2 regions of the Pseudomonas sp. Z8(2022) genome follow, and region 2 is predicted to be linked to the other one. Evidence: predicted binding sites of a transcription regulator. Region 2 holds the regulator's gene; the other holds the start of a gene.

Region 1 (11,189 bases), 110 kb from region 2:
GCCTGTTGTGCCGCTGCCCTGGGGGAACGCCGCCGCCAGCTGCGCAGCAAACGCCAGAGACCCCAGCCCAGCAGTGGCAGCAGCACAGCCAGCAACCACCAGCCCGGCGCCGGCGGCCACCAGGGCACCGGCGGTGGGTCGATCAGCGGCAACAACTGGTCGATGGGGTTCATAGAGATTTTCTCGGATGCAGGGCGCTGAGCTGTTCCTGCAATTGCTCGACCAGTTCGAACTGCGTGCTCAGCGGCAGCAGCGGAACGCCGAGCTTCTGTGCAAGGCGCTGCCAGCGTGTCTCGCGGGCCTGCGCCTGGGCACGATAAGCCTGGCGCAGGTCGCCATTATGGCTGTCGAGCTCCAGCTGCGCGCCATTCTGCGTGAAACGCAGCAGGCCTGCCGCCGGCAGGGCGTGGTCGAGCGGGTCGGACAGCGGCAACAGCAGCAGATCGCTGTGGCGCGCGAGCAGGGTCAGTTGCTGTTCGGCGTTATCGCTGAGGGCGCGTTCATCGCAGAGCACGATTACCAAACTGCCCGGGCGCAGCACCTCGCGAGCGCGGCGCAGGGCCAGGCCGAAGTTGTCACGGCTGGTGTTGGCCCGGCTTTCCGGGCCGAGCGCCTGGTTGGCACGGGCCAGCAGGTTGAGCAGTTGCAGCAGGCTCTGCTTGCTGCGCCGGGGTTTGACTTCGTGCTGATCGTTGTCGGCGAATACCAGGCCGCCGATGCGGTCGTTGTGACCCAGAGCGGCCCAGCCGATCAGTGCTGCGGCGCGGGCGGCGAGCACCGACTTGAAGCACAGGCCGGAGCCGAAGAACAGGCGCTGGCTCTGTTCGCTGACGATGAAGATGGGGCGCTCGCGCTCCTCATGGAACAGCTTGGTGTGGGGCTCCTGGGTCCGTGCGGTGACGCGCCAGTCGATGGTGCGCACATCGTCACCCGGCTGGTACACGCGCACCTGGTCGAAATCCACGCCACGGCCGCGCAGCCTGGAGCGATGCAGCCCCGTCAGCGGGCTGCGCCGGGCCGGCGTGGAGAACAACGGCACTTCATGCACCATGTGGCGCATCTCGATCAGCTCGCCGAGAGCGATATGGATGCCGGGGTGGCTGGTCAGGGTCTGCATGGGGGCTTCAGCCCGTAGCCTGGATGCAGGCCGGGGAAGACACGCAATCGGTCCCGGATCGTATCCGGGCTACGCAAGACAAGCGCGGGGCGCGCGGCTGCATCAGGCCACCGCCACCACGTCGAGGATGCGCTGGATCACGCGGTCCTGATCGACGCCCGAGGCTTCGGCCTCGAAGGACAGGATGATGCGATGACGCAGTACGTCGAACAGCACCGCCTGGATATCCTCCGGACTCACGAAGTCGCGCCCGGCCAGCCAGGCATGAGCGCGTGCGCAGCGGTCCAGGGCGATGGAGCCGCGCGGGCTGGCGCCATAGGCGATCCAGTCGGCCAGCTCGGCATCGAACTTGGCTGGTGTGCGGCTGGCCATCACCAGTTGCACCAGGTACTCCTCAACGGCATCGGCCATGTACAGGCCGAGAATTTCCTTGCGCGCGGCGAATACCGCCTGCTGGCTGACCCGGTGTTCGGGCTTGGCCTCGCCATTGAGTGCATCGCCGCGTGCCTGAGCGAGGATCTTGCGTTCCACCGCTGCGTCGGGAAAACCGATCTTCACGTGCATCAGGAAGCGATCGAGCTGCGCTTCGGGCAGCGGGTAGGTGCCTTCCTGCTCGATCGGGTTCTGCGTGGCCATGACCAGAAACAGCGGCGACAGGTCGTAGGTCGAGCGGCCTACCGAAACCTGGCGTTCGGCCATGGCTTCGAGCAGAGCCGACTGTACCTTGGCTGGTGCGCGGTTGATCTCGTCGGCCAGTACCAGGTTGTGGAAGATCGGCCCCTGCTGGAACACGAAGCTGCCGGTTTCCGGGCGATAGATCTCGGTGCCGGTGATGTCCGCAGGCAGCAGGTCTGGGGTGAACTGGATGCGATGGAACTCGCCTTCGATGCCTTCGGCCAGCTCCTTGATCGCCTTGGTCTTGGCCAGACCGGGAGCGCCTTCGACCAGCAGGTGGCCGTCGGCGAGCAGGGCGATCAGCAGGCGCTCGATCAGCTTGTCCTGGCCGAGAATCTGGGTGGAGAGAAATTGGCGTAACGCGACCAGCGCTTCACGGTGTTCCATCGTCGGGCTCTTCTGGCGGATGAGCGGGCGTTCAAAGCTCGCGTGCAGACCGCCGACTTTAATGCATTTGCCGCTTCAGCCGCTATCGGCGGCGCTGTTCGCGAACAGTCCGGCAACAGAAATGCGAGCTATGTCGCCCGTGCCGCAATGCCCCGCCATTGATGACGAGGCAGTTGGTTTTCTTGCCCCCGGCGCGGCGTTACTGCCATTGCCCGAGTAGCTGACGCTGGGCAAGCAGAGCGCTTTCCTGAGTGGTGGGCGTCAGGTACAGCGCCTGGCCGGGCAGGCATTGCGCCAGCCGTGCCACGGCCTGTGGCGTCAGCGCGCCCAGGCGCGGGTAGCCGCCGATTGTCTGGCGGTCGTTGAGCAGAATGATCGGCTGGCCGTCTGGCGGCACCTGAACCGCGCCCAGCGGAATGCCCTCGGAGATCATCGAGCCACGCTGACATTGCAGCTGCGGACCGTTGAGGCGGATGCCCATGCGGTCGGCGCGCTGGTCGATCAGCCATTCGCTGTTGAAGGCATCGAACAGGCTCTGTCCGCGAAAGTCGCCAATCTGCGCGCCTAGTACCAGCTGCAGGCGAGGCGTGCTGCGGTACTCGGGAATGCATTCGGCGGGTATCTGCCGTGTTGCGCTGGCGGCAGAGGTCCAGTCCAGCGAGTCGTCGACGGCGATGGCGCGACCATCGCCATGCAGACCACCGAGGCCTTCGCGCAGCATGCTGGCGCAACTGCCGAGTACCTGCGGCGCCTGGAACCCACCCGGCGCCGCCAGGTAGGCTCGCGCGCCCTGGCGCGGCTGGGCGAAGCTTAGCCGCTGGCCTTTACGCACTTCGAAGCTGCGCCAGGGGGCCAGCGTCTGGTCATCCAGGCGGGCGCCAAGGTCGGCGCCGGTCAGGGCCAGGGTCGCGTCGCGGCGGCATTCGAATTCGGCGTTGCCCAGGGCGATCTCGACCACGGCGGAGGTGAGCGGGTTGCCCAGCAGCCAGTTGGCCCAACGATGGGCGACCCAGTCCAGGGCGCCGCACTGGGTCACGCCAAGGTGACGCACGCCGAAACGGCCGCCGTCCTGCAGCTGAATGAAGGGGCTGCTGCGCAATACCCGCAGGCCGCCGTCGATAGCGCTCATTGGCTGCCCTCCAGAGGGCTGTCGTCACCACCCAGGCGGATGAATTCGGCACGTTCGATGGGCACGAAACGTACCCGGTCACCGGGCTGCAGCAGGCTGTAACCCTCGATATCACCACCGAACAGGCGAACCGGGGTGCGCCCGATCAGGTTCCAGCCGCCGGGCGAAACCACCGGGTAGGCAGCCGTCTGCCGTTCGGCGATACCGACGCTGCCGGCCGCGATGCGCTTGCGCGGCGTGCTCAGGCGCGGTGCGGCGAGGATTTCCTCGACCAGGCCCATGAAGGCGAAGCCGGGGGCGAAACCCAGCGCGAATACCTGATAGGCATGGCCGCTATGCCGGGCGATAACCTCGGCCTCGCTCAGCCCGCTGCGCTGCGCCAGCAGTTGCAGCTCGGGCCCGACGCTGCGGTCGTACCAGGTGGGCAACTGGTGCTCGCGACCACCCTGCAGATCGGCAGGCTGCAAGCCATCGAGCGCCTCGGCGACCTTTGCCCGCGCCTGAGCGCCATCGAGCTGGCACAGGTCGTAGTGCAGCAGCAGCGTGGTGTAGGAGGGCACCAGATCCAGCAGTGCACTGCCGAATGCCTCCTGCAGACGTGCGCGCGCCGCCAGCATCCACGGCATGTTGGCTTCATCGATATGGTCGAACAGACGCAGTATCAGGCTGTCGATCCCGGCAACTTCCAGCCGGACATTGGGCCTCTTCATGCCAGTGCCAGCCCGTCGAAGGCCTGTCGAATACGTTGTACTGCCGCGACCGAACTGGCGTTGTCGCCATGCACGCACAGAGTCTGCGCGTTCAGATGCAGCGCGCTGCCGTCGCTTGCCTGCAGCGCCTCGCCACGCGCAAGAGTGACCGCCTGGCTGACGATCACCTCGCTGTCGTGATGCACGGCGCCCGGCAGACTGCGGCTGACCAGGAAACCTTCGGAATCGTAGGCACGGTCGGCGAACGCTTCGAACCACAGGGTAAGGCCGAATTCATCGCCCATCGCCTGCGCCGCGCTGTTGTCGCGAGTGCACATCAGCATCAGCGGAAGGTGGTGGTTGTACTTGGCTACGGCACTCATCACCGCGCGCAGGGTAGCGGGTTTGCGCATCATGTCCTGATAAAGCGCGCCATGCGGCTTGACGTAGCTGACGTGGGTGCCTTGGCTACGGCAGATTCCTTCCAGCGCACCGATCTGGTAGAGCATCAGGTCTTCGATTTCCTGCGGAGTGCAATCCATAGAGCGGCGGCCGAAGCCGACCAGGTCCTGATAGGCGGTATGTGCGCCGATGCGCACGTCGTGGGCCACGGCCAGGGCCACAGTCTTGCGCATCACGCTGGGGTCCGAGGCATGAAAGCCGCAGGCGATGTTGGCGCAGTCGATATAGGGCATGACCTCGGCGTCCAGGCCCATGGTCCAGGCGCCGAAGCTTTCACCGATGTCGCAATTCAAAAGCAGGCTGTTCAAGTGAGCATCCTAATCATGACGTGCATGGATGTGGTCGGACAGCTTTGAGCTGTTCTGGGAATGGCTTCATTCTTCCGGCGCTGGCCGGAGGCGTCCAACTAATAAATACAGCCGCTGGAGATAGGAAAAGCTGATGGTGGCCGGCATCGGATTTTCCTATCACCAGGCGCCGGTTTTTCCCGTTGGACAGTAGCCGCTGACGGGCTCGACAGTGAGTTGGGTGAACGCTCCCTGACGCCATTCTGGCGTACCCCCGGTGTGTCCCGCACCGGGGGCTTTTGCGTTCCTTTCGAGTCGCCTCGGTACTTGCTTACCAGTCCACGGGGGTATCCCAATGAAGACCGTACCTTGCCTGTCTGCGTTCTGCGCCTTGCTCGTCGTTGTACCCATGGCTCTGCCCGTGCACGGCAGCGAACGCTGGTCGATGTCGGTGGAGCAGCCCGCCGGCAATTTCATCAGCCGCGTGGCTGTGGATTTTGCCAGGAATGTTCGCCAGGCCACCAACGGTCAGTTGAACATTCGTGTTCACCCCAATTCCACCTTGTATCCACGCTTGGAAGTGAAGGCGGCGGTAAGCCGTGGTGATATTCAGATCGGCGATGTGTTCATGTCTGCGCTGGGCAATGAAGACCCGATCTACGAGCTGGACAGCCTGCCGTTTCTCGCCACTGATTATGAGCAGGCACGCCAGCTCTGGGCTGCGAGCCGAGCTGCCGTAGAGCGACGCCTGCTGGCCGATGGTGTACGCCTGGTTTACGCCGTGCCATGGCCTGCGCAGAGCCTGTTCAGCAATCGCCCGCTGCGGGCTGTCGAGGATGTCCGCGACCTGCGCTTTCGCAGTTACAATCCGACCATCTCTCGTCTGGCTCACTTGCTCCATGCTCAGCCCACGATCATCAATACCGAGGATGTGCCGCAGGCTTTTCGTGAGGGGCAGGTAGACATCATGCTCACCTCCAGCGCGACCGGCATGGACCTGCGCGCATGGGACTTCGTCTCGCACTTCTACGACGTTCGTGCCTTCATTCCGAAGAACATCGTTATCGTCAACGAGCGTGCCTTCCAGCGCCTACCCGAAGCTCAGCGCCATGCGCTGATGCATGCCGGCGAGCGCGCCGAACGGGCTGGTTGGGAGTTGTCCTGGGCCTTGACTGGCTACCAGACGCGAATGCTCGCCAGGCGTGGTGTTACTGTCGTGCAGGACATCAATCCGCGACTGCGCCGGGAGCTGACCGACGTCGGTCAGCAGATCACCGAGGAGTGGTTGGCGCGTGCCGGCAAGGAGCATGCGCAGATCATCGAGACGTATCTCGACGGGCAGTCACGTTAGCCTGCCAGCAAGAGTGCCCGGTCGGGGGTATGCCGAACGGGCACTCGCTTTATTCAAGCCAGGCGGAACTGGCTGGCGCTGCGCCCCAGTGCATCGACCTGGGACGACAGCCCCTCGGTGTGATCGCCCAGCGTATGACGCAGGTCCTTGCTCTGCCCGGTATGCACGTGGATGGTTTCCATCTTGTCGGCGATGTCCTCGGTGGTGGTGGAGACTTCCTCGATGGCGACCACGACCTGATTCATTTCGCCGGTCAGCCGCTCCATCGCCGAGGTGATGGAGGTGATCGCATCCGCCACCTGAGCCGCATGCCGTTCGCTGTCTGCCGCGAGATTCAGGCCGTTGCTCATCAGCTGATGCATGTGTCGGGTCTGTTGCTGGAATTCACTGACGATGGCGCTGATGTCGGTAGTTGCCGCGACCGTCTTCTGTGCCAGGGAGCGTACCTCATCGGCTACCACCGAGAACCCGCGACCGGCTTCCCCGGCACGGGCCGCCTCGATGGCCGCGTTGAGCGCGAGCAGGTTGGTTTGATCGGCGAGGCTGTTGATCACGTCGACGATGCCGCTGACCCGGGTGCTGCTCTGGCCGAGTGCGTCGACCTGGCTGTGGGTGTCCTGAATCAGCTGCGCCAGGCGGCTCATGCTGTCGACGCTGGCGGCTATCACCTCGCCGCCGTTGCGTGCGGCATCGTAGGCACTGGTGGTGGCGCTGCCGACTTCGGCCGTACGTTGCGCCATGTCGTTGAGGGTGGCGCTGATCTGATGCGAGGCCGAGGCGGCCTGCTCGGTCTGCATTTCCACCTGGGTGCTGTTGTCGCCCAGCTGGCGCATGGCATCGCCCAGGTGGTTGTGCAGGCGGCTCAGCTCGGCGTTGGCACGTACCACTTCGGCGACGATACCGCCGATGCCCTGAATCATGCGGTTGGCCGAATCGGCCAACTGGTTGAACTCGTCGTTGGTATTGCGGCCCACGGGCAACTTGCCGGTGAGATCGCCGGAGGCGACCTTGCTGAGCAACTGAATGACGTTGCGCAGGCGTGTGACCAGGGTGCGCGAGGCTTGCAGCAGGGTGAAGCAGAGCAGGGCGGCGACGGCGAGGAAACTCAGCCCCATCATCCACAGCGCCGACAGGCGCGCCTGTTCCGCCTCCTGGGTGCGGCGCAGCAACAGGCCACTTTGCAGCGCCTGCGCCTGCTCATCGATACGCGTCTGCAGTTGTTCGCCCAGCTGGCGCAGGCGCTGATTGGTCGCGTTGATGCGTTCGATGTTGCCGTTGGCATCGGCGAAGGCCTGGGCGAAGCCCTGTACGTTCTTGCCGATCGGCGTGTCCTGCCATTCCAGGTCTGTAATCTGCTCCTGCAGCTTGTCGATAGCCGTCAGGGTCATCTGGGCGAACGCCGGATCGAAGGTCGATAGATAGTCACGCTGACTGCTCAGGGCACCGGCGATGAAGGGTTTGATCAAGTCGAAGCTGATCGCTTCCAGTGCCTTGCCTTTCTCGCTCAGCGTCTTGCGCTGGCCCTCGAATGGCGTCAGCCCCAGCGCCTGATTGAGATTCAGCCACTGGCGTTGCTGGGCCAGTTCTTCAAGCAGCACTGTCTGAATCTGCTGGGCGTGCTGCAGGGTGACGTCGTCTCCCAGTGCCTGGGCTTGTGTCAACAGTTGTCCGACGAGTTCTTGCAGTTCACCGAGGCCGTTGTTGAACGCCTCCAGCCGATCAGGGGTGATCTGCTGGCGCGCGGCGTTCTGCCGCCACCAGTGGTTCATCAGCTCGGTACTGGCACCGGCATAGGCTGCCGCTTGTTCCCTTGCCTGTAATGCACTGCTGAGGCTGTGGCTGGCCCATAGAGAGGCCGCTGCCATGAGGATCAGACTGATCAGGGTGAGCGCGATAAGTGCGCGGAATTTTTGTTGCCAGGACAGTAAAAAGCTCACGATAACGCCTCGCCATCTTCTACGGGATGATTCTCAGGGATCGGCAAGTTGTCATACAACTTTAAGGAAAGTCTATGGCCAAAAGACACCTTTTACATTTGGCTTGAGGTTGAACTCGCTTTTGCCTTTCACCAAATACTAGCGAGGGGTAGGCAGGGCTCTGCGTCAGGCACCAGGCGCACTTCCGCATGCACCGCCTCGGTGCAGCCTTGAAAGAAAATGTCGCAGCGCCGCAAGCGACCCGCTCGGGCCCTCGTTAAGCTCGTTGGCCATGTGTGACCGGTCGGTCGCTTCCTTCACGCTGGTCCTCGTGCGACTTGCAGGTGTCATTGCCGTTTCATGGACTAACGTTGAACTAACACCCGGCGACAGCGATCCAGACCTCCTGTCGAACCACCAGCCAAATGGAGCAAAACCATGGCGTTCTTTACGGCGGCCAGCAAAGCCGACTTCCAGCACCAACTGCAAGCGGCCCTGGCACAGCACGTGAGTGAGCAGGCGCTGCCACAAGTAGCCCTTTTCGCCGAACAGTTCTTCGGCATCATCGCACTCGAAGAATTGACCCAGAGACGTCTGTCCGACCTGGTCGGCTGTACCCTGTCGGCCTGGCGCATGCTGGATCAGTTCGATCAGGCCAGGCCGCAGGTGCGTGCCTTCAACCCCGACTACGAGAAGCACGGCTGGCAGTCCACCCATACCGCGGTGGAAATCCTCCATGGCGATATTCCGTTCCTGGTCGATTCCGTGCGCATGGAGCTGAACCGCCACGGCTACAGCATCCACACCCTGCAAAACAGCGTATTCAGCGTACGCCGTGACCAGAATGGCCAGTTGCTGGAGATCCTGCCGCGCGGCACCCAGGGCGAGGGCGTGCTGCAAGAAGCGCTGATGTTCCTGGAGATCGACCGCTGCTCCAGCGCTGCCGAACTGAAAACCCTGGAGAAGGCCATTCACGAAGTCTTCGGCGACGTGCGCATGTGCGTCGCCGACTTCCAGCCGATGAAGGCCAAGGCGCGCGAGCTGCTGGCCTGGCTGGATCGCGCCAGGCTCAAGGTGGACAAGACCGAGCTGGACGAAATCAAGGTCTACCTGAACTGGCTGCTGGACAACCATTTCACCTTCCTCGGATACGAGGAGTTCACCGTCGCGCCGAGCGCCGATGGCGGCACCATGGTCTATGACGAAGCATCCCTGCTGGGTCTGTCCAAGCGCCTGCGCACCGGCTTGTCCGCCGAAGAACTGCATATCGAGCCGGAGGCGGTGGCCTACCTGCGCGAACCGCAGCTGCTGTCCTTCGCCAAGGCCGCAGTGCCGAGCCGGGTGCACCGTCCGGCCTACCCGGATTTCGTTTCCATCCGCGAGCTCGATGCCAAGGGCAACGTGGTCAAGGAATGCCGCTTCATGGGCCTGTACACCTCGGCGGTGTACGCGGAAAGCGTGTGGAACATCCCCTATATCCGCCGCAAGGTGGACGTGATCAAACAGCGTTCGGGCTTCGACAGCAGCGCCCACCTCGGCAAGGAACTGGCCCAGGTGCTGGAAGTGCTGCCGCGCGACGATCTGTTCCAGACGCCGGTGGACGACCTGTTCAACACCGCACTGGCCATCGTGCAGATCCAGGAGCGCAACAAGATCCGCGTGTTCCTGCGCCGCGATCCCTACGGGCGCTTCTGCTACTGCCTGGCCTACGTGCCGCGTGATGTCTATTCCACCGAAACCCGGATGAAGATCCAGCAGGTGCTGATGGAGCGCCTGCAGGCCACCGATTGCGAGTTCTGGACCTTCTTCTCCGAGTCGGTGCTGGCGCGGGTGCAGTTCATCCTGCGCGTCGATCCGAAGAACAAGACCCAGATCGACCCGGTGCGTCTGGAGAAGGAAGTCATCCAGGCCTGCCGTTCGTGGAAGGACGACTACGCCAGCCTGATGGTGGAAAGCCTCGGTGAAGCCCAGGGCACCAACGTGCTGGCCGAGTTCCCGGGCGGCTTCCCGGCCGGTTACCGCGAACGTTTCGCCCCGCATTCGGCAGTGGTGGACATGCAGCACCTGCTCAGTCTGAGCAACGACAAGCCGCTGGTGATGAGCTTCTACCAGCCGCTGGTACACGGCGATCAGCAACTGCATTGCAAGCTGTATCACGCCGACACGCCGCTACCGCTGTCCGACGTGCTGCCGATTCTGGAAAACCTCGGCCTGCGCGTGCTTGGCGAGTTCCCCTACAAGCTGCGCCGCGCCGATGGCCGCGAGTTCTGGATTCACGATTTCGCCTTCACCTACGCCGAAGGTCTGGATGTCGATATCCAGCAGCTCAACGACACCCTGCAGGATGCCTTCATCCATATCGTCGGCGGCGATGCCGAGAACGATGCGTTCAACCGCCTGGTGCTGACCGCCGCCATGCCCTGGCGCGACGTGGCGCTGCTGCGTGCCTACGCCCGTTATCTGAAGCAGATTCGCCTGGGCTTCGACCTCAGCTACATCGCCTCGACCCTGCTCAACCACGCCGATATCGCCAGGGAGCTGGTGCGTCTGTTCCGCACTCGCTTCTACCTCGCGCGCAAGCTCACCGCCGAGGATCTGGAGGACAAGCAGCAGAAGCTCGAACAGGCCATTCTGGCTGCACTGGACAACGTCGCGGTGCTCAACGAAGACCGCATCCTGCGTCGCTATCTGGACCTGATCAAGGCGACCCTGCGCACCAACTTCTTCCAGACCGATGCCAATGGCGCGGCCAAGCCCTATTTCAGCTTCAAGCTCAGCCCTCGCCTGATTCCGGACATTCCGCGACCGGTGCCGAAGTTCGAGATCTTCGTCTACAGCCCGCGTGTCGAAGGCGTGCACCTGCGCTTCGGTGACGTCGCCCGCGGCGGGTTGCGCTGGTCGGATCGCGAAGAGGACTTCCGTACCGAAGTGCTCGGCCTGGTCAAGGCGCAGCAGGTGAAGAACGCGGTGATCGTGCCGATGGGCGCCAAGGGCGGTTTCGTGCCGCGCAGGATGCCGGTCGGTGGCTCGCGTGACGAGGTGATGGCCGAGGGCATCGCCTGCTACCGCATCTTCATCAGCGGCCTGCTGGATATCACCGACAACCTCAAGGATGGCGAGGTGGTACCGCCGCAGAACGTGGTGCGCCATGATGCCGATGACCCCTATCTGGTGGT
Region 2 (11,189 bases):
GCCTTGCTGATCGCCTCCATCGCCGGCCCGATTGCCCTGGGCGGCTGGCTGTTCTCGGCTGAAGCGCTGCAGCCCAAGGCCAGCCGAATGAACCCGCTGGCAGGTCTCAAGCGCATGTTCTCGGTTCAGGCCCTGGTCGAGCTGATCAAGGCGCTGGCCAAGTTTCTGGTCATTCTCGCGGTGGCGCTTCTGGTGCTTTCGGTGGATCAGGACGATTTGCTGGCCATTGCCAACGAGCCGGTCGAACCCGCCATCCTGCATAGCTTGCAGGTGGTGGGCTGGAGCGCGCTGTGGCTGTCGTGCGGGTTGATCCTGATCGCGGCGGTGGACGTGCCGTTCCAGCTGTGGAGCCACAAGAACAAGTTGAAGATGACCAAGCAGGAAGTGCGCGACGAGTACAAGGACACCGAGGGCAAGCCGGAGGTCAAGGGGCGTATTCGTCAGTTGCAACGGGAGATGGCCGAGCGGCGCATGATGCAGGCCGTGCCGGAGGCCGATGTGGTGATCACCAACCCGACGCACTTCGCCGTGGCGCTCAAGTACGACCCCGAGAAGGGCGGCGCGCCGCTGCTGCTGGCCAAGGGCGGCGACTTCCTGGCGTTGAAGATCCGCGAGATCGCCCAGGAGCATCAGGTGATGGTGCTGGAATCGCCGGCGCTGGCGCGGGCCGTGTACTACTCCACCGAGCTGGACCAGGAAATCCCCGCCGGTCTGTATCTCGCCGTGGCGCAGGTGTTGGCCTACGTCTACCAGCTACGTCAGTACCGTGCCGGCAAGGGCAAGCGGCCGGGGCCGTTGCCCGATCTGCCGATTCCGCCGGATTTGCGTCGCGACTCATAACCCTCGTAATGCTGTTTTCGTCCACTCCCGCGTTTCTGGAACGCTTCTTGCCATAACCCTTGCAAGGCGCATGTCAGCGTCAAAAGATTGAATTGGCTGGGGTCGTCACGTGGCATTCAATATCAACCGCTCGCAAATCATCGGGGACGCTCGTGGCAACCTGGCCGGGCTGCGCCAGGGCAGCCTGGGTATCCCGCTGCTGTTGCTGGCGCTGCTGGGCATGGTCACGCTGCCGGTGCCGCCGCTGCTGCTCGACACCCTGTTCACGTTCAACATCGCCTTGTCCATCGTCGTGCTGCTGGTCGCCGTCTACGCGCTACGCCCGCTGGACTTCGCCGTATTCCCCACCATCCTGCTGGTGGCCACCCTGTTGCGCCTGGCGCTCAACGTCGCCTCAACTCGCGTCGTGCTGCTGCACGGCCAGGAAGGCCCGCACGCCGCGGGCAAGGTAATCCAGGCCTTCGGTGAGGTGGTGATCGGCGGTAACTACGTGGTCGGTGTGGTGGTCTTCGCCATCCTGGTTATCATCAACTTCGTGGTCGTCACCAAGGGTGCCGGACGGATTTCCGAAGTCAGCGCGCGTTTCACCCTCGACGCCATGCCCGGCAAGCAGATGGCCATCGACGCAGACCTGAACGCCGGTTTGATCGATCAGGCCGAGGCCAAGAAGCGTCGTGCGGAGGTTGCCCAGGAGGCCGACTTCTACGGTTCGATGGACGGTGCCAGCAAATTCGTTCGTGGCGATGCCATCGCTGGTCTGCTGATCATGTTCGTCACCCTGATCGGCGGCATGGCCATCGGCATGCTGCAGCATGGCCTGAGCTTTGCCGATGCGAGCAAGATCTACGCGCTGTTGGTGATCGGTGATGGCCTGGTCGCGCAGATTCCTTCGCTGCTGCTGTCCACCGCCGCAGCCATCATGGTTACCCGCGTATCCAGCTCCGAGGACATGGGCCAGCAGGTCAACCGGCAGATGTTCGCTTCGCCGCGTGCTCTGGCCGTAGCGGCGCTCATCCTGATCGTCATGGGGCTGGTGCCGGGTATGCCGCATATATCCTTCATCGGCCTGGGCCTGATCGCTGCTGGTGGCGCCTATTGGATCGCTAACAAGAAGCGCAGGGCTCAAGAGGTGGAGCAGCAGGAAGTGCAGCGTCAGCAGGAACTGATTCCGGCGCAGAAGGCGCAGGAGGTCAAGGAGCTGGGTTGGGATGACGTCACTCCGGTCGACATGGTCGGCCTGGAAGTGGGCTATCGGTTGATTCCGCTGGTCGATCGCAACCAGGGTGGCCAGTTGCTGGCGCGGATCAAGGGCGTGCGCAAAAAGCTGTCGCAGGAAATGGGCTTTCTCATGCCATCGGTGCATATCCGCGACAACCTCGACCTGGCGCCCAATGCCTATCGCCTGACGCTGATGGGCGTCAGCGTCGCCGAGGCCGAGGTCTACCCCGACCGTGAGTTGGCGATCAATCCCGGGCAGGTATTCGGCCCGCTCAACGGCATCGCCGCCAAGGATCCGGCGTTTGGGCTGGAGGCGGTGTGGATCGACCCGACTCAGCGTGACCAGGCGCAATCGCTCGGTTACACCGTGGTCGACGCCAGTACCGTGGTCGCCACTCATCTCAACCAGATCCTGCACAAGCATGCCCATGAGCTGCTGGGGCACGAGGAAGTGCAGCAGCTCATGCAGTTGCTGGCCAAGAGCTCGCCGAAGCTGGCCGAAGAGCTGGTACCCGGGCTGGTTTCGCTGTCGACCCTGCTCAAGGTGCTGCAGGCATTGCTGCAGGAACAGGTGCCGGTACGGGATATCCGCACCATCGCCGAGGCCATCGCCAACGTCGCGCCCAAGAGTCAAGATCCCGCCGCTATGGTCGCTGCCGTTCGCGTGTCGCTGGCCCGTGCAATCGTGCAAAGCATTGTGGGACTAGAGCCGGAGCTGCCTGTCATCACGCTTGAGCCAAGGTTGGAACAGATTTTGCTGAACAGTCTGCAGAAGGCCGGTCAGGGTAGCGAGGATGGCATCCTCCTCGAACCGGGCATGGCCGAGAAGCTGCAGCGATCCCTGGTGGAAGCGGCGCAGCGCCAGGAAATGCTCGGCAAGCCGGTGATTCTGCTGGTGGCCGGGCCGGTTCGGGCGATGCTGTCGCGCTTCGCGCGGCTGGCGGTACCCAGCATGCACGTGCTGGCGTACCAGGAAATTCCGGACAACAAGCAGGTCACCATAGTCGCTACGGTCGGCCAGAACTGAGGTAGAGGGTCATGCAGGTCAAACGTTTCTTCGCCGCCGATATGCGGACCGCCATGAAACTGGTGCGTGACGAACTGGGCGCTGACGCCTCGATCATCGGCAACCGCCGTGTCGCCGGTGGCGTCGAGCTGACTGCCGCCCTGGATTACCAGGCGCCGACGCCGGTCCGCCCGAACCCGGCGCTTGAGGCCGAACTGCGCAAGACTCAGGCGCGCATCGTCAGCGCCCAGGCAGAGCTGGCCACCCGCTCCGAACAGGACGCCGGCAAGGACCGTCAGCTGTTCGCCAATGAATCGCTGCTGGCGCCCGAGCTCCCGGTAACGCCAGTCAAGCCGCAGCGCCCGGTCGAGGTCGCAGCGTCGGCCGCGCCGGCGGTCGACCCGCGCGCGCTGGATGCCATGCGCTTCGAACTGCATGGTCTGCGCGAGCTGATCGAGGTGCAGCTGGGCTCCATCGCCTGGGGACAGTTGCAGAATCGCCGTCCGCAGCAGGCCAATCTGTGGCGCCGTCTGCAGCGCATGGGGCTATCCGCCGAGCTGTCGCAGGCATTGCTGGGCAAGGTCGCCGGTGTGGCCGAGCCACGTCAGGCCTGGCGCATGCTTCTGGCGCACCTGGCTCACGCGATCAAGACGCCCAAGGTCGAGCCTCTGGAAGAGGGTGGGGTAATTGCTCTGGTCGGTCCGGCCGGCATGGGCAAGACCACCACGCTGGCCAAGCTGGCCGCGCGCTATGTGCTTAAGTACGGGGCGCAACAGGTCGCTCTGGTGAGTATGGACAGCTTCCGTATTGGCGCACAGGAGCAACTCAAGACTTTGGGGCGTATCCTTGGTGTATCGGTGACGCAGATCGATCCGGGTCAGTCTCTGCTGCAGGCCCTGGCGCCGCTGGCCAAGAAGCGCGTGGTGCTGATCGATACTGCCGGGCTGCCGGGCAATGATCCGGCCCTGCGTCTGCAACTGGAAAGCCTCGCCTCGGCACGCATCAAGGCGAAAAATTATCTGGTTCTGGCTGCAACAAGTCAGAGTCAAGTGCTCAAGGCGGCCTACCATAGTTACAAGCGCTGCGGCCTCGCAGGCTGCATACTGACGAAACTGGATGAAGCCGCGAGCCTGGGCGAGGTTTTGGGTCTGGCTATAGGCCATCAACTGCCGGTAGCCTATGTGACGGACGGCCCGCGGATTCCTGACGATCTGCAGGTACCGCGCAGTCATCAGCTGGTCAGCCGTGCGGTAGGCCTGCAGGCTGCCGAGGAGCCGAGTGAGGATGCCATGGCGCAGATGTTCGCCGGCCTCTACCACAGCCCGGCGCAGCGAGCCGGTTGAAGCGGCGAGAATGTTGCACCCTCTGGCGCATATGGCGCGGGAGTGAACGGCCTGATGGCCAAGTCGAAGTTAGACAAGGTGTAAAGAAAACATGGGTATGCATCCCGTACAGGTGATCGCGGTGACCGGCGGCAAGGGTGGCGTCGGCAAGACCAATGTGTCGGTGAATCTGTCCATGGCCCTGGCCGATCTCGGTCGTCGGGTGATGTTGATGGATGCCGACCTGGGGCTGGCCAATGTCGACGTGTTGCTGGGGTTGACGCCCAAGCGCACGCTGGCCGATGTCATTGCAGGTGAATGCGATCTGCGCGATGTCCTGCTGCAGGGACCGGGTGGCATTCGCATCGTGCCGGCCGCATCCGGCACGCAGAGCATGGTCAGCCTCACGCCGATGCAGCATGCCGGTCTGATTCAGGCTTTCAGCGATATCAGTGAAAACCTCGATGTGCTGGTGATCGATACCGCCGCCGGCATCGGCGATGCAGTGGTCAGTTTCGTGCGCGCCGCGCAGGAAATCCTTGTGGTGGTGTGCGATGAGCCCACTTCGATCACCGATGCCTATGCGTTGATCAAACTGCTCAATCGTGACCACGGCATCAGCCGCTTCCGCGTCCTGGCCAACATGGCCCACAGCCCGCAGGAAGGGCGCAATCTCTTTGCTAAGCTGACCAAAGTGACCGATCGCTTCCTCGATGTCGCCCTGCAGTACGTCGGTGCCGTGCCCTACGATGAGTGCGTGCGCAAGGCCGTGCAGAAGCAGCGCGCAGTCTATGAAGCCTTCCCGCGATCCAAATGCGCGCTGGCGTTCAAGGCGATAGCTCAGAAAGTTGACACCTGGCCGCTGCCGGCCAATCCCCGCGGCCATCTGGAGTTTTTCGTCGAGCGTCTGGTACAGCAACCGACTGCAGACTCGGCCGTATGACAGCAGCCTCTGGACTTCGTATGTATAACAAGGCTCAGGCGCAGGACTCCCAGCATCAGCTGATCGAGCGTTACGCTCCGTTGGTCAAGCGCATCGCCTACCACCTGCTGGCGCGCCTGCCTGCCAGCGTGCAGGTCGATGATCTGATCCAGGCCGGCATGATCGGCCTGCTCGAAGCCTCGCGCAAATACGACGCCGGCAAGGGTGCCAGTTTCGAGACATTCGCCGGTATTCGTATCCGTGGCTCCATGCTCGACGAGGTGCGCAAGGGGGATTGGGCGCCGCGTTCGGTGCACCGCAACAGCCGTATGGTGAGCGACGCCATTCGTGCCGTCGAAGCAAGAACAGGACGCGACGCTAAAGATCACGAGGTTGCGGCCGAACTCCAATTGAGTCTGGAAGATTACTACGGCATTCTTGGCGACACTTTGGGCAGCCGCCTGTTCAGTTTCGACGACCTGTTACAGGACGGCGAGCATGGCGGGCTGCACGAAGACGCCACGCACACCCACCTCGAACCTTCGCGGGACCTCGAAGACGAACGCTTCCAGGCGGCCTTGGCCGATGCCATCGCCGGCTTGCCGGAGCGCGAACGTCTGGTGCTGGCGCTGTATTACGATGAAGAACTGAACTTGAAGGAAATCGGTGAAGTGCTGGGGGTTAGCGAGTCGCGCGTGAGCCAGTTGCACAGCCAGTGCGCGGCGCGTTTGCGCTCGCGGCTGAGTGAATGGCGCGCCAATTGAAGCGGCGTACTCGCAGGCAGAAACGGTTTCACGATTAAAGGACGTAGTTGCAAGCGCAATACGTTTGGGACTGTACGGAGGTCGACTTGGACAAGAACATGAAAATCCTCATCGTTGACGATTTCTCGACGATGCGACGGATCATCAAGAACCTCTTGCGGGACTTGGGTTTCACCAACACCGCGGAAGCCGACGACGGCACCTCGGCTTTGCCGATGCTGCAAAGCGGCAGCTTCGACTTTCTGGTGACCGACTGGAACATGCCCGGCATGACCGGTATCGACCTGCTGCGTGCCGTGCGTGCCGATGAGCGCCTCAAGCACCTGCCGGTGCTGATGGTGACCGCCGAAGCCAAGCGCGATCAGATCATTGAGGCGGCCCAGGCCGGCGTGAATGGCTACGTGGTCAAACCCTTCACCGCTCAGGTGCTGAAGGAAAAGATCGAGAAGATCTTCGAGCGGGTTAACGGCTGATGCCGGCCGCGAGGGTGCTATGGAACACGATGACTCTACGATGGGTGACCTTGAGTCGACCCTGAAAAGCAACGCCCGCGATCTGGTCGACAGTCTCGAACAAGGTAACTTCGGCGCCGCGGTGCAACTGATCAACGAGCTCAACAAGGTCCGCGACCGCGGGCTGTATCACGAAGTCGGCAAGCTGACCCGTGAGTTGCACAACGCCATCGTCAACTTTCAGCTTGACGCGCGCATGCCCCATGCTCAGGAACTTTCGCAGATCGCCGACGCGACCGAGCGCCTGAACTATGTCGTGACCATGACCGAGAGGGCCGCCAATCGCACCATGGATCTGGTCGAGCAGAGCGCGCCGCTGGTCAACGACATGAGCGACGAGGCGCAGAGTCTGAGCGTCGAGTGGGGTCGTTTCATGCGCCGCGAAATTGACGCCGATGGCTTCCGTGAGCTTGCCAAGCGAGTCGAGCTGTTCCTGGCCCGTAGCGAACGGGATGGCGCCAAGCTCTCAGGTTATCTAAACGACATTCTGCTGGCACAGGACTACCAGGACCTCACCGGTCAGGTGATCAAGCGAGTCACCCAGTTGGTGACCGAAGTGGAAAGCAACCTGCTCAAGCTGATGTTGATGGCGAGTCAGGTCGATCGTTTTGCCGGTATTCAGCACGACCACGAAGTGTTGCGCAAAGAGCAGGAAAAATTAAAAGAGCCGTCGCGGGGTGAAGGTCCGCAGATTCATGCCGATAAGCGTGATGACGTCGCCTCCAGTCAGGACGATGTCGACGACCTGCTGTCCAGTCTAGGGTTCTAAGGAGCACACAATATGAGCTTCGGCGCCGATGAAGAGATTCTCCAGGATTTCCTGGTAGAGGCCGGCGAGATTCTCGAACAGTTGTCCGAACAGTTGGTCGAGCTGGAAAGCCGACCGGACGACATGAACCTGCTCAACGCCATCTTTCGCGGTTTCCATACCGTCAAGGGTGGTGCAGGCTTCCTCCAGCTCAACGAGCTGGTGGAGTGCTGCCATATCGCCGAAAACGTCTTCGACATCCTGCGCAAGGGTGAGCGTCGCGTCGATTCGGAACTGATGGATGTGGTGCTCGAGGCTCTTGATGCTGTGAACGGGATGTTCGGCGAGGTGCGTGAGCGCCGCGAGCCGACCCCTGCCTCGCCCGAACTGCTGGCCGCGCTGTCTCGCCTGGCCGAACCGGGTGGCAGCGAAGCGCCTGCCGCACCCGTGCAGCAGACCGCACCGGAGCCCGAGCCGGAACCTGTGGCCGCTGCTGCACCTGTTTCCTCTGGCGACATCACCGACAGCGAATTCGAACAACTGCTCGACGCGCTGGGTGAGGCGCCGTCTGCCGAAGCGAGCGCGCAAGGCAACACCGCTAGCGACGAAATTACCGACGACGAGTTCGAGTCGCTGCTCGATCAGCTGCATGGCAAGGGGCAGTTCACCGGCACGGTCGAGGCGCCTGTGGCTGCCGCTTCGGCTTCGCCTGCGGCGGCTGCACCAGCCAGCGATGAAATCACCGACGATGAGTTCGAAGCCCTGCTCGATCAGCTGCATGGCAAGGGCCAGTTCTCGGGCGCGGCCGAAGCCGCTGCACCAGCCGCCCCGGCGGCAACGCCGGCAGCGGCCAGCGATGAAATCACCGACGACGAGTTCGAGTCGCTGCTCGATCAGCTGCACGGCAAGGGCAAGTTCGTGCCGCCTAGCGAGCCGGCGCCGGCAGCCGCGGTAGATCCTGTTGTCACGCCCAAGGCCGCTGCGCCGGCTGCCAAGCCTGCTGCGGCCAAGACCAAGGCCGAGCCAGCTGCTTCCCGTCCTGCCGCTCCGGCCCCGGCTGCCGACAAGGCACCTGCGGCAAGTGAGGCAGAAACCACCGTACGGGTCGATACAGCACGCCTCGACGAGATCATGAACATGGTCGGCGAGCTGGTGCTGGTGCGTAACCGCCTGGTTCGCCTGGGCCTCAACAGCGGCGACGAGGCCATGGCCAAGGCCGTGTCGAACCTCGACGTGGTGACGGCCGACCTGCAGACCTCGGTGATGAAGACGCGCATGCAGCCGATCAAGAAGGTCTTCGGCCGCTTCCCACGTCTGGTGCGCGACCTGGCGCGCAACCTGAAGAAGGAAATCAACCTCGAGCTGGTGGGTGAGGAAACCGACCTCGACAAGAACCTGGTCGAGGCGCTGGCCGATCCGCTGGTGCACCTGGTGCGCAACGCCGTCGACCATGGCGTGGAAACCCCGGAAGAGCGCGAGAAGGCCGGCAAGGCCCGTGCCGGTCGTGTGGTGCTGTCGGCCGAGCAGGAAGGCGACCACATCCTGCTGACCATCAGCGACGACGGCAAGGGCATGGACGCCGATGTGCTGCGTGCCAAGGCCGTGGAGAAAGGCCTGCTGGACAAGGATGCGGCTGACCGCCTCAACGAGTTCGAGTGCTACAACCTGATCTTTGCCCCGGGCTTCTCGACCAAGACCGAGATTTCCGACGTGTCTGGCCGTGGCGTCGGCATGGACGTAGTCAAGACCAAGATTTCCCAGCTCAACGGCACGGTCAACGTGTTCTCGCAGAAGGGCCAGGGTTCGAAGATCGTCATCAAGGTGCCGCTGACTCTGGCGATCATGCCGACGCTGATGGTGATGCTGGAGAATCAGGCCTTCGCCTTCCCGCTGGTCAACGTCAACGAGATCTTTCACCTCGACCTGTCGCGTACCAACGTCGTCGATGGTCAGGAAGTAGTGATCGTGCGCGACAAGGCGTTGCCGCTGTTCTACCTCAAGCGCTGGCTGGTGCCGCAGGCATTCCAGGAGGGGCAGGGTGAAGGCCATGTGGTGATCCTCACCGTTGGCAGCCAACGCATCGGCTTTGTCGTCGATCAATTGGTCGGGCAGGAAGAAGTGGTAATCAAGCCGCTGGGCAAGATGCTGCAAGGCACGCCCGGGATGTCTGGTGCCACGATCACTGGCGACGGACGCATCGCATTGATTCTCGACGTACCGAGCATGCTCAAGCGCTACGCTCGACGGTTCTGATGTTTCGCGGCGAGGGCCATGGTGTCGCGCCGTCTAGGAGTGTGTATGGCTGTTAAGGTTCTGGTGGTGGACGACTCCGGTTTCTTCCGCCGGCGCGTTTCAGAAATCCTGTCTGCTGACCCCAGCATTCAGGTCGTAGGCACGGCCACCAACGGGCGGGAAGCCATCGATCAGGCGTTGGCGCTCAAGCCCGACGTGATCACCATGGATTACGAGATGCCGATGATGGACGGCATCACTGCGGTCCGAAACATCATGCAGCGTTGCCCGACGCCGGTACTGATGTTCTCCTCGCTGACCCATGAAGGCGCCCGTGTGACTCTCGACGCACTGGACGCCGGCGCCGTGGATTTCCTGCCGAAGAACTTCGAGGACATCTCGCGCAACCCCGAGAAGGTCAAGCAGATGCTGTGCGAGAAGGTGCACAGCATCGCGCGCAGCAACCGCCGTTTCAGCTCGGCTGCAGTGGCTCCGGCGCCGACTGCGGCGAATCCGAGCACGGCGCCGAGTAGTCGTCCGGCCGTTTCGACACGACCTGCTGCGCCGGCTCCTGCTGCGCCTGCACGTTCCGCGTCAGCGCCTGGCGGCGGAGCAGCGATATCGCCTGCGCCCAGGCGCAAGGCCTACAAGCTGGTGGCGATCGGCACCTCCACCGGTGGGCCGGTAGCGCTGCAGCGTGTGTTGACTCAATTGCCAGCCAATTTCCCGGCACCCCTGGTGCTGATCCAGCACATGCCGGCCGCTTTCACCAAGGCCTTCGCCGAACGTCTGGACAAGCTGTGTCGTATTCAGGTCAAGGAAGCCGAGGATGGCGATATCCTGCGTCCCGGTCTGGCGCTGCTGGCGCCTGGCGGCAAGCAGATGATGGTCGACTCGCGCGGTGTGGTGAAGATCCTGCCGGGTGACGAGCGCCTCAACTACAAGCCCTGTGTTGATATCACCTTCGGTTCCGCGGCCAAATCCTATGGCGACAGGGTCCTTGCCGTGGTGCTGACCGGCATGGGCGCCGACGGTCGCGAGGGCGCGCGGATGCTCAAGCAGGTCGGCAGTCAGGTCTGGGCACAGGACGAGGCCAGTTGTGTCATCTACGGCATGCCCATGGCGGTGGTCAAAGCCAACCTGGCCGATGCGGTCTATGGCCTCGATGACATCGGTCGACACCTGACCGAGGCCTGCCAGTGACGAAGATCAACTCGGGAACATGCGCATGGATGTACTGAGCCTCATTGGCGTCATCCTGGCGTTCGTTGCCATTCTGGGCGGCAACTATCTGGAAGGCGGCAACGCCGGGGCGTTGCTCAACGGCCCGGCGGCGTTGATCGTCATTGGTGGTACGCTGGGGGCCGCCTTCCTGCAGACGCCCATGCCGGTGTTCAAGCGTGCCGTGGGCACCCTGCGCTGGATCTTCTTTCCGCCGCGTATCGATCTGATCGGTGGCATCAATCGGGTGGTCGGCTGGAGCATGGTGGCGCGCAAGGAAGGTCTGCTGGGACTTGAGGCCGTGGCCGATGCCGAGCCGGATCCTTATGCGCGCAAAGGCCTGCAATTGCTGGTCGATGGTGCCGAGCCCGAATCCATTCGCAGCATTCTGGAAGTCGATCTCT

What was found. Region 2 encodes FliA, which starts transcription of late flagellar genes. Its sites were predicted from a motif close to CTAAAGTTTNNNNNNNNNNNGCCGNTAA; they were not measured.
Region 1: OEG79_RS07540 (methyl-accepting chemotaxis protein) is a predicted target of FliA. The motif match lies at 8,072-8,099, and genes of this name have one in related genera.

Annotation. Positions count from the first base shown of each region.
Region 1 covers NZ_CP107549.1:1,576,336-1,587,524, forward strand. Annotated here, with positions in the region: gene OEG79_RS07505 (DUF4381 domain-containing protein) at 1-173, opposite strand, end outside; gene OEG79_RS07510 (DUF58 domain-containing protein) at 170-1,117, opposite strand; gene OEG79_RS07515 (AAA family ATPase) at 1,220-2,179, opposite strand; gene OEG79_RS07520 (biotin-dependent carboxyltransferase family protein) at 2,379-3,308, opposite strand; gene OEG79_RS07525 (5-oxoprolinase subunit B family protein) at 3,305-4,018, opposite strand; gene OEG79_RS07530 (5-oxoprolinase subunit PxpA) at 4,015-4,767, opposite strand; gene OEG79_RS07535 (TRAP transporter substrate-binding protein) at 5,156-6,097, shown strand; gene OEG79_RS07540 (methyl-accepting chemotaxis protein) at 6,151-8,034, opposite strand; gene OEG79_RS07545 (NAD-glutamate dehydrogenase) at 8,452-11,189, shown strand, end outside.
Region 2 covers NZ_CP107549.1:1,688,954-1,700,142, forward strand. Annotated here, with positions in the region: gene flhB (flagellar biosynthesis protein FlhB) at 1-840, shown strand, start outside; gene flhA (flagellar biosynthesis protein FlhA) at 962-3,085, shown strand; gene flhF (flagellar biosynthesis protein FlhF) at 3,097-4,407, shown strand; gene fleN (flagellar synthesis regulator FleN) at 4,499-5,329, shown strand; gene fliA (RNA polymerase sigma factor FliA) at 5,326-6,072, shown strand; gene OEG79_RS08055 (chemotaxis response regulator CheY) at 6,171-6,545, shown strand; gene OEG79_RS08060 (protein phosphatase CheZ) at 6,565-7,353, shown strand; gene OEG79_RS08065 (chemotaxis protein CheA) at 7,366-9,585, shown strand; gene OEG79_RS08070 (protein-glutamate methylesterase/protein-glutamine glutaminase) at 9,631-10,767, shown strand; gene OEG79_RS08075 (flagellar motor protein) at 10,793-11,189, shown strand, end outside.